Regions from separate parts of the Phytohabitans kaempferiae genome, predicted to be linked through region 1. Evidence: riboswitches for the same ligand, from Rfam matches in the RefSeq annotation. Region 1 holds a riboswitch; the other holds the start of a gene.
The links. Region 1 has a riboswitch for ZMP and ZTP ahead of ACFFIA_RS40255 (bifunctional 5,10-methylenetetrahydrofolate dehydrogenase/5,10-methenyltetrahydrofolate cyclohydrolase). Riboswitches for the same ligand answer to the same signal wherever they lie in the genome.

Region 1 (5,079 bases):
CGCCGCTGGCGACCACGACCGTGCCGTTCGAGACCAGGCGCGACGTGTCCAACTTCAACCAGTCGTCCACCGGAGGATAGGGACACCGCGATGAAGACTGAGTGGCGGATCTTCGGCGTCGTGTCGGTGTTCCTGTACGTCGCCTGTGCCGTGTACGCGTGGTGGACCTGGTACTCGAGCACCATCGAGTGGGTGGGCGTGGTCGCGCTCCTGCTCTCCGCGCTGCTGACCACAATGTGCGGCGGTTTCTTCTGGTTTGTCTCCCGCCGCATCGACCCGCGTCCGGAAGACCTGCCGGAGGCGGAGATCGCCGAGGGCGCGGGCGAGATCGGCTTCTTCAGCCCGGGCAGCTACTGGCCCTTCGGCATCGCGCTCGCCGCGACGGTGGCCGGCCTGGGCCTGGTCTTCTGGATGTGGTGGCTGCTGGCGATCGGCCTGATCGCGGTGACGTTCACCACCTGCGGCCTGCTGTTCGAGTACTACACCGGCACGCGGCGCACCGCCGAGCACTGAGCCATCCACCTCACGGCTGGTCGCTTGTCAGGGCGGCCAGCCGTTCTGTGGAGAGGCAGGAAATCAGGCAGCGCTCCTTGGCGTTTCCCATCACCTGCGCCGTCCACGTGGTGAAGCCGCCGTCGCCCAGCTCCACGACCTCGTCACCGCGCCGCGCGGTGATCCGCAGGGCCATGCCGGCGTAGTAGCCCCGGCCGCGCTCGCGTTCCGGATCCTCGACGACGGGCACGGCGGGCGCGACCGTGTCGGCGAGACGTTCGCGGAGCACGGGGCTGTCGAAGATCGTGTACTCCAGCCGCGGCGTCACGCCCGGCGGCAGCAGGTCGGCGAGCACGCGCCGCCAGTAGCCGAGGTGCAGGATCAGCAGCCGCGCCTCGGTGTCGCCGGAGCCGGTGTCGCGGGCACTGGACACCAGCGCGAAGAGGCGGAAGTGCGCGCCCCAGCCGGCCGGGAAACGCTGCGCCCGCAGCATGCGGTGGCTGGCGGCCAGGTGCACCTCGCCCGTGGCGGGCTGGCGCAACCGGCGGTCCGCCGCCTCGACCGCGAGCGCGTTCGTGGAGTCGCTCACCACCTCGGCGGCGCGGAGCGTGGAGACGACTCGGTCCTGGCTCTGCGGGGTTACCACCGCGCACGTGCCGAGTGGGGCCACCGGCGAAAGCTCCACGCCCGCGAACCGCTCCGGCAGCAGCCGCCACATCCGGGCTTCCAGGGCGGCGACGGCGCGCGGGTCGGCGGGGGAGGGGCGGACGAAGCGGTCTTCGCGCCAGCGGCGCAGCAGGCCGGCGGGGCGCACCTCGGCCGCCCGCGCCCGCGCCACCGACAGCAGCAGAGTTTGCAGGTCGGAGGCGGAGAGCCCGGCCAGCGACTCGCGCGTACCGGCGGGGAGCCGGCCCCAGACCCGGCGTTCGGCGTCGTTCACCCCGGCCAGGATGGTCGATCGGGGCGGCGCCGGCCAGCGAAATACGGTCAGGCGGCCCGGCGCTGCTGCGGGGCCACCGCGTTGCCCCGGTGGCGCATCCAGACCCGCAGCGTGAAGGGCGCGACCACCACGGCGGTGCCGCAGCCGGTGCAGAGCAGCTCGGGGAACTCGTCGCCGGTCTCGCCGTCGGCCGGCACCGCCTCGAAGGGCATGTCGGCCTCGCAGATGACGCAACGCAACTCTCGCACGGGTCTCTCCTCTGCTCTAGGAAGCGGTGATGCTCTAGGAGGCGGAACTACCCGGGTGTCCTTTCTCACGCTGCCACGACCCGCCGGCCGGTTGGCGGAGGTGGGCCGGCGTGTCGCGCACCTGTTCGAATGGCGCTACCCGCTGGCCCGCTCGGCCGCCCGCACCACGTTTCGGACGAGCATGGCCACCGTCGTGGGCCCGACGCCGCCGACGCGGGGCGTGATGGCGCCGGCGACGCTCGCGCACGCCTCGTCGACGTCCGGCAGCAGGCGGCGCCCGGCGTAGCGGACGCCCGCGCCGATCACCACGGCGCCGGGTTTGACGTGCTCAGGCTGGATGATCCCGGGTACGCCGGCCGCGCCTACGAGGACGTCGGCCCGCCGGGCGTACCGGGGCCAGTCGCGGACGCCGGTGTGCACCACGGTGACGGCGGCGTTGGCGGTGGGGCGCTTCTGAGCGAGCAGCATCGCCAGCGGGCGGCCGAGCGTGGCGCCGCGGCCGAGGATCACGACCTCTCGCCCGGAGACCGGGATCTCGTAGTGCGCCAGCAGTGTCTCGATGCCCGCCGGCGTACAGGGCAGCGGGCCGGGCAGACCGACCGCCAGGCGGCCCATGTTGAGCGGGTGCATGCCATCGACGTCCTTGTCCGGGTCGATGCTCTGCAACGCGACGTCGTAGTCGAGGTGGGCCGGGATCGGGTACTGCACCAGCAGCCCGTGCACGGCGGGGTCGGCGTTGAAGCGGGCGATCACGCGGTGCAGGTCGGCCTGGGAGGCGGCGGCCGGCAGGTGCTCGTGCGGGGATGCGAATCCGAGCTCGGCTGCCTGCCGCTGCTTGATGCGGATGTAGCCGGCGCTGGCGTCGTCATCGCCGACCAGCACGGTGGCCAGGCTGGGCGTGATGCCGCGCTCGCGCAGGCGGGCGGTCGCGGCGGCGGTCTCGGCCAGGACTGCCTCGGCGACCGGCGCGCCGGGCAGGAGGAGGGCGGATTCACTCGTGGAGGGCATGCGGACTCCTCGGCGCGGGCGCCCAGGCGGTCGGCTCCCGCGGCGAGCTCCCCGATGGTGATCCATCCCCGTGCCGCCAGTCGCTGCTGCCGGACATCATGCCGCGCGTCGCGGTGTCAGGGCAACTTGACGTCAGGGCGTCTTGACGAGATAGTGGTGGCATGTCGACGCCGGACGAGCTGGAGCGCCAGCACACTCTGCAGACGGCCGTGGCCCGCTACGACACGCTGCGCACGCGGGACGCCCTCGCCTCGCCCGGTGAGGAGGACGAGTCGTTCGCCGCACCGCCACTCACCAAGGAGGAGGCGCTGGAGATGCTCGCGCTGGGCGAGCTGATCGCGCGCAAGGCCGGCTACGGTCGGCAGCTCGGCGTGCGGTCGGCCCGCGCCACCGGCGCCTCGTGGTCGCAGATCGGCGCCGCCCTCGGCACCACCAAACAGGCGGCCTGGGAGGCGCACGCCCGTTGGCTCGACGAGCAGGGCGCGGGAGCCGATAGGGTAGGCGCGTGATCACCGCGATCGTCCTGATCGACTGCGCGACCGACTCGATCCCCGAGGTGGCGGAGACCCTGGCCGCCCTGCCCAACGTCAGCGAGGTCTACTCGGTGGCCGGCCACGTCGACCTCATCGCGATCGTGCGCGTGCGGGAGTACGAGCAGATCGCCGAGGTGATCGCCGGGTCGATCAACAAGACGCCCGGCGTGCTCGACACCGAGACCCACATCGCGTTCCGCGCGTACTCTCAGCACGACCTGGAGGGCGCGTTCGCGATCGGTCTCGACGATGCCGACTGAGGATTACGCCCAGGAGTACCTCGACCGGGGCACCGACCGCCTCGGTCTCCAGGTCTACCCCGAGCCCGACGGCGTGGCCGACCCGCCGGTCGTCGTGGTGTGGCCGGCGATGGGGGTGCGCGCCCGCTACTACCGGCCGCTCGCCGCGTCACTGCGCCGGGCCGGCATGGCCGTCGTCGTGGCCGACCTCCGCGGCACGGGCGCCAGCACGCCGCCGTCCAGCCGTTCCTCTGGGTACGGGTACGCCGAGCTGGCCGACGACGTCGGTGCCGTCCAGGAGGCGCTCAAGCCGCGGCTCGACGGGCGCCGCCGGATCGTGCTCGGCCACTCGCTCGGTGGGCAGGCCGCACTGCTGCACTTGGCGCTGGCCGGGCAGTCCGATGTGGACGGCGTGGTGCTGATGGCGGTCGGCCTGCCGTACTGGCGGGTCTATCCGCGCCGCCGCCTCGGCGTGCTGGCGATGACCCAGGCGATCGGCGTCACCAGCGCGGCACTGCGCGTGTGGCCCGGCTGGGGCTTCGGCGGCCGGCAGGCGAGGGGCGTGATCCGTGACTGGGCACACACCGCCCGCACCGGCCGCTTCCCCCGGCTGGGCGGCGTCGACGCGGAGGCGGCGCTGGGCGCGCTGCGTACGCCGGTGCTGGCGATCAGCGTCGACCACGACCAGTACACGCCGCACGAGACGCTCGACCACCTCTGCGGCAAGCTGCGCGCCGCCGAGGTGACGCGGGAGCGCCACGCGATCGCGGGCGCCGACCACTTCACCTGGGTACGTGCGGCCGACCCCGTCGCCGACCGCATCGCCGCCTGGACACAGACCCTCCTCTGAATACACGCACCGATCGGCGGCCGCCTGTGCGGCTCGACGGAGCTTTCGGAGTCGAGGCGGTTGCGCGGCTGGGCTGCGCTCGGACCTGGTGTCGTGTGTTGGGGAAGCTGTCGGGTTGGGCGCACCGGTGCGCCCAACCCGGCCGGACGCGAAATACGCGACTCGCGGCGTGGATGCCGGGCCCGGTGGTTGCCGGGCCGGACCCGGCAGGTGTGTGTGTGGGCGATTGTCGGGGACATTGCCCATTCAAACCGGCCGCAAGGGGCTATGTCCCTGACAAAGCCCCCTGTCCGGGCTGACCGGGCGGGGAGGCGGTCCGTCCGTGGCGGCCAATTGACCCCGGAGGGTGGATTCTTCGCCACGCACGACCTTGACCTCAAGACCGCGAACAATCCCCGCCCCCCAAAGACGTGGGCACGCCATGGATCAACAAGTGGCGGGATCAAGACGACTTGTGGCGCCAATAGCAGCCATAACTCGTCTTGATCCAAAGGCTGCCTGCCCGGTGGGCAGTCCGAACCGACGCCGACGCCGCCGCCGGCGTCGCGCGCCGCCGACGTCAACGAACTATCCCGACCGATCGCGAAGCTGAGCAAGTGTGCCGGCGGCAGACCGTGTGCCGGACGCGCGCTGGTGATACAGCGCGAGTTGGGCGCGTTGGCGCGCCCAACTCGACAGCTCCGCCCGGACCGAGGCCGCTGCGCATCCCGTGGTCATCAGCCTGAAGGGCGGTGGGCGGTCGTGTGCCACCGCCGGGGCGTGTGTGGGG
Region 2 (5,079 bases), on a different contig from region 1:
TGAAGTCGGCCGCCGCCTTCGGGTACTTGGTATACGACATCACGCCGATGATCCGGCCGCCGACGAACGTGCCGGCGCCCGCCGGACCGGTCGGCAGCGCTGCGACCTGCCACTTCCCCTTGAGCTGCGGATGCGTGGTGTCGATCGCGTTGGCCACCCACGAGCCGTCGATCGCCATCGCGACCTCGCCGTTGGCCATGCCGGCGGCCGAGTCGGTGGCCGCCTTCGGCACACCGTGCTCGCGGAACTGGTCGGCCCACGTGGTGGTGGCGAGCACGGCCTGGTCGCTGTCGATCGTGGCCTTAGAGCAGTCGTCGGCGTAGAGCGAGCCGCCGGCCTGCTTCAGCCAGTTGAACCAGGGCAGCCACTCGAAGGTGTTCCAGTTTTCCACCAGCGGGGTCTTCACACCGGCCGCCTTGAGCTTGGTGATCGCGGCGGTGAGGTCCTCCCACGTCTTCGGCGGGCCGCTCAGCCCAGCCTTCTGCAGCAGGTCGGGGCGGTAGAAGAGCAGGTAGAACGCGTTGTCGAAGGAGACGCCGTATACCGCGCCGTCGGAGGAGGTGATCGCCTTGAGCACCTCGGGGCGGGTCTGCTGCTTGATGCTGCCGATGTCGTGCGTGTTGAGGTCGATCATGCCGCCCAGCTCGCCGAACTCGATGCCCCACGACATGCCGCCGGAGATGATGTCCGGCCCGGTCTTGGAGGTGGCGGCGGTGAGCACCTTGGCATGGCCGTCGTCCCAGGAGAGCGCCTGGACCTTGATCGTCACGTCGGGGTGGGATTGCTTGTAGACGTCCGCGACCGCCTGGAGCGCCGCCGCGTGCTCGTCGGAGCCGGTGTTCCAGAAGGTGAGGGTCGCCGGCCCCTCGGCGTCCTGGGCCGGCTCGTCGCTGCCGCCGGAGGTGGTGCAGCCGGCCACGAGTGCGGTCATCGCGGCCGCGGCCGTGACGACCGCCAATCGCGTACGCATGTCTGCCTCCATATGACTAGCGCCACAGCATCGATAAGTATTGACTGAACCGGTTGAGTAGGCACACGGTACGGCCGGTCCCACAGAGTGTCAATGGCGTGTTAACGGCTTGATCGTCCGCTAACGGAAAGGAACTTAACCGGACAAGCGTTCGGCGACTGGCCCGTTTCCGCTGGCCACGAGGTAGCGTAAGACCGCTTGTTACTAAGGAGCGCCACGTGAGCGAGCTTGCGATTGAGCCACCGGGCTCGGCGGCTTGCGCGAGCGGCGGCTCCTCACGCGGTGAGGAGGCGGCGTGAAGCGACCCACCATCGCGGACATCGCACGGCGTGCCGGAGTCTCGAAAGGCGCCGTGTCGTATGCCCTCAACGGGCAGCCCGGTGTCTCCGAGGCGACCCGGCAGCGCATCATCGCGATCGCCCAGGAGATCGGTTTCAACCCCAACAGCGCCGCCCGCGCGCTCTCCGGGGCCACCGCCAACGCGGTCGGGCTGGCCCTCTGCCGCCCCGCGCGCATCCTCGGCATCGAGCCGTTCTTCATGGAGCTGATCAGTGGCGTGGAGGCGGAGCTGTCGGCCCGCTCGTACGCGCTGACCCTCCAGGTCGTCGCCGACCAGGACGCGGAGATAGCGGTGTACCGGCGCTGGTGGGGCGAGCGACGGGTCGACGGCGTCTTTGTCTGCGACCTGCGGGTCGACGACCGGCGCGTGCCCGTACTGGAGGAGCTGCAACTCCCCGCGGTCGTCATCGGCGGCCCCGGCCACACCGGCAGCCTGGCCAGCGTGTGGGCCGACGACGCCGCCGCGCTCGTCGAGACGATGGAGTACCTCGTCGCGCTCGGCCACCGCCGCATCGCCCGGATCGGCGGGCTGCCCGGCCTGCTGCACACCGAGATCCGCAAGCAGGCGTTCCTCGACGCCAGCGAGCGGCTGGGGCTGGAGCAGTCGGTGAGCGTGCCCTCCGACTACACCGGCGAGGAGGGCGCCCGCGCCACGCGCCGCCTGCTCAGCACCGCCGGCCGCCCCACCGCGATCATCTACGACAACGACGTGATGGCCATCGCGGGGCTCGCGGTGGCGCAGGAGATGGGGCTCGCCGTCCCCGGTGACCTCTCGATCGTGGCCTGGGACGACTCCGCACTGTGCCAGCTCACCCACCCTCCGCTGACCGCGATCGGGCGAGACATCCCGGCGTACGGCGGCCACGCCGCCCGGCAGTTGCTCGCCGCGATCGAGGGTCGGCAGATCGGGGCGTACCAGGATGAGACCGCGCACCTGACTCCTCGTGGGAGTACCGCGTCTCCGCGCACGACGGGCTAACATCACGGGGTACTCGCGACTGGCGCATTGAGGTGGAAGAGACCACCGGGGAGCGACCACGATTCACGGCACCGCGCGCCTGGGTGCCGGTCATCGTCGACATGCCAGGAGGTCGCTGTGCACGAGCCACCGATCCCACACCTGACCGCCGCCGACCCGGAGCTGGCCCGCCTCGTCGAGGGTGAGGCCCAGCGGCAGCACGACAAGCTCCGCATGATCGCCTCGGAAAACTACGTCTCCACGGCGGTGCTCGAGGCGAGCGGCACGGTGCTCACCAACAAGTACTCGGAGGGCTACGCCGGCAAGCGCTACTACGAGGGTCAGCAGTTCGTCGACCCGATCGAGACGCTCGCGATCGAGCGGGCCAAGGCGCTCTTCGGTGCCGAGCACGCCAACGTCCAGCCGTACTCCGGCTCCCCGGCCAACCTCGCCGTCTACCTGGCGTTCCTCCAGCCGGGCGACACGGTCATGGGCATGTCCCTGCCGATGGGCGGCCACCTGACCCACGGCTGGTCGGTCTCCGCCACCGGCAAGTGGTTCAACTCCGTTTCGTACGGGGTCTCCCGCGAGACCGGCCTCATCGACTTCGACGAGGTGCGCGACCTCGCCCGCCGCGAGCGCCCGAAGGTCATCTTCGCCGGCGGCACCGCGATCCCGCGCACGATCGACTTCGCCGCGTTCGCCGAGATCGCCCGTGAGGTCGGCGCGGTGCTCGCCGCCGACATCGCCCACATCGCCGGCCTCATCGCCGGTGGCGCCCACCCCACTCCGGTCGGGCACGCCGACGTCATCACCACCACGACCCACAAGACCCTGCGCGGCCCGCGCGGCGCGATGATCCTGTCGACCGCCGAGCACGCCACCGCCATCGACCGCGCCGTCTTCCCCGGCCTCCAGGGCGGCCCGCACAACCACACCACGGCGGGCATCGCGGTCGCGCTGCACGAGGCGTCGCAGCCGCCGTTCGCGGCGTACGCGGCCCAGGTGGTCGCCAACGCCAAGGCACTCGCCGCGGCCCTCGTCGAGCGGGGCTTCGACCTCATCTCGGGCGGCACCGACAACCACCTGATCCTCGCCGACCTGACCAGCAAGAGCATCGGCGGCAAGCCCGCGGCCAAGGCGCTCGACCGGGCCGGCATCGAGCTCAACTACAACACGGTGCCGTTCGACACGCGCAAGCCCTTCGACCCCTCCGGCATCCGGCTCGGCACGCCGGCGCTGACCACGCGCGGCCTGACCGAGGCGCAGATGCCGCAGGTGGCCGCGTGGATGGACGACGCGGTGACGGCCGCCATCAAGGAGGACGAGGCGGCGCTCGAGCGGATCGCGGGCGAGGTCCGCGACCTGCTGGCCACCTACCCCATACCGGGCTACAAGTCCGCCTGACGATCTCTCTCGGGTCAGCGGAACGCTATGGCTGTTACGGGCTCCGTAGCAGCCATGGCGTTTCCCTCGAGGCGTGTCTGCGAATGGCGAAGACGGCACGAACCCACCGGGCTTGAGGCAATGAGGCGGTTGAGGAAGCTCGAACGAGCCGGATGGCCATCCGCCAGGTAGCCTCCGGCCAGAGGGCTCAAGCTGCCAAGCAGTGCGTATGGGCCGCGCTGGGGCCTGGTGTCGGGTTGGAGAAGCTGTCGAGCTGGGCGCACCGGTGCACCCAACCTGCCCCGGACGCCGGGATACGCGACTCTCGGCGTGGACGCCAGGCCCGGTGGTTGCCGCGCTGGACCCGGCGGCAGGTGTGGGCGATTGTCGGGGACACTGCCCCTTCAAACCGGCCTCAAGGGGCTATGTCCCCGACAAAGCCCCTTGTCCGGGCTGACTGGGTCGGGAGGTGGTCCGTCCGTGGCGACCAGTTGACCCTAGAGGTGAACTCTTCGCCACGCGCGAAAGCACGCGGGCACGCCCTCGATCAACCCAAGCGATCCAGAGGCTGCCCGCCCGGTGGGCAATCCGAACCGACGCCGACGTCGGCGGCGTCGCGCGCGCCGCGATCGTGGGGACGCGGAGGATGAGGCCGCGGGAGCAACGGCCGCGAGCACGACGGGCATCGCGGCAGCTCCCCTCTGTCACACCGGAATCGACCGCAACGGAAAGCGCGAAAAGATCGCTAGTTGCTCGGGGCGCGGTGTTCTTCCAGGAAGGCTTCGATGCGCTCCGCAGGCGCGGGACGGGCGAGCGCGAACCCCTGCCCCAGCCCGCACCCCGCCTCCTGGGCCTGCCGGATCTGGGTCATCGACTCCAGGCCCTCGGCGATGATCTCCACGCCCAGCCGGCGGCCGAGGTCGGCCACGACGTCGATCAGTGGGCGGCTGTGGCCCTGGAGGTCGGCGGGGAGTTGGTCGCTCGGGGCGGCGATGATGGCGCCGTCGATCTTCAGGAGGTCGACCGGGAGGCGGCGGAGCTGCTGCAACGATGCCTGCCCGGCGCCGAAGTCGTCCAGGGCCGTGCGTACGCCCAGTGACCGCAGCGCCGCGAGCTGGCTGACCATCGCGGCCGCCGCCTCGGTGGGGAGGCGGGACTCGGCCACCTCGACCACGAAGAGCTCGGGCGGGACACCGTGCTCGGCGAGCGCGCCCTTGAGCCGCGTGACGTAGTCGGCGGCGGACAGCTCGCGGGGTGAGACGTTGATCGACATCCACAGGTCGCGGCCGGGCACGGTCCAGGCGGCGAGCTGCCTGGCCGCCTGCGTGAGCACCCACTGGCCGATCTCTTCGAGCAGCGCGAGGTCTTCCGCGACGGGCAGCAGCTCGTTGGGGAGCACCGTGCCGAGCGCGTTGTTGCGCCAGCG

Region 2: linked by a shared signal. The riboswitch ahead of glyA (serine hydroxymethyltransferase) and the one ahead of ACFFIA_RS40255 (bifunctional 5,10-methylenetetrahydrofolate dehydrogenase/5,10-methenyltetrahydrofolate cyclohydrolase) in region 1 are both predicted to bind ZMP and ZTP.

What each region holds. Positions count from the first base shown of each region.
Region 1 covers NZ_JBHLUH010000091.1:67,278-72,356, reverse strand. The annotation lists gene ctaC (aa3-type cytochrome oxidase subunit II) at 1-80, shown strand, start outside; gene ACFFIA_RS40270 (cytochrome c oxidase subunit 4) at 91-513, shown strand; gene ACFFIA_RS40265 (hypothetical protein) at 524-1,432, opposite strand; gene ACFFIA_RS40260 (hypothetical protein) at 1,480-1,680, opposite strand; gene ACFFIA_RS40255 (bifunctional 5,10-methylenetetrahydrofolate dehydrogenase/5,10-methenyltetrahydrofolate cyclohydrolase) at 1,816-2,688, opposite strand; ZMP/ZTP riboswitch at 2,702-2,782, opposite strand; gene ACFFIA_RS40250 (hypothetical protein) at 2,850-3,197, shown strand; gene ACFFIA_RS40245 (Lrp/AsnC family transcriptional regulator) at 3,194-3,481, shown strand; gene ACFFIA_RS40240 (alpha/beta hydrolase family protein) at 3,471-4,310, shown strand.
Region 2 covers NZ_JBHLUH010000041.1:27,358-32,436, reverse strand. The annotation lists gene ACFFIA_RS20750 (extracellular solute-binding protein) at 1-970, opposite strand, end outside; gene ACFFIA_RS20745 (LacI family DNA-binding transcriptional regulator) at 1,266-2,288, shown strand; ZMP/ZTP riboswitch at 2,294-2,380, shown strand; gene glyA (serine hydroxymethyltransferase) at 2,406-3,674, shown strand; gene ACFFIA_RS20735 (putative bifunctional diguanylate cyclase/phosphodiesterase) at 4,399-5,079, opposite strand, start outside.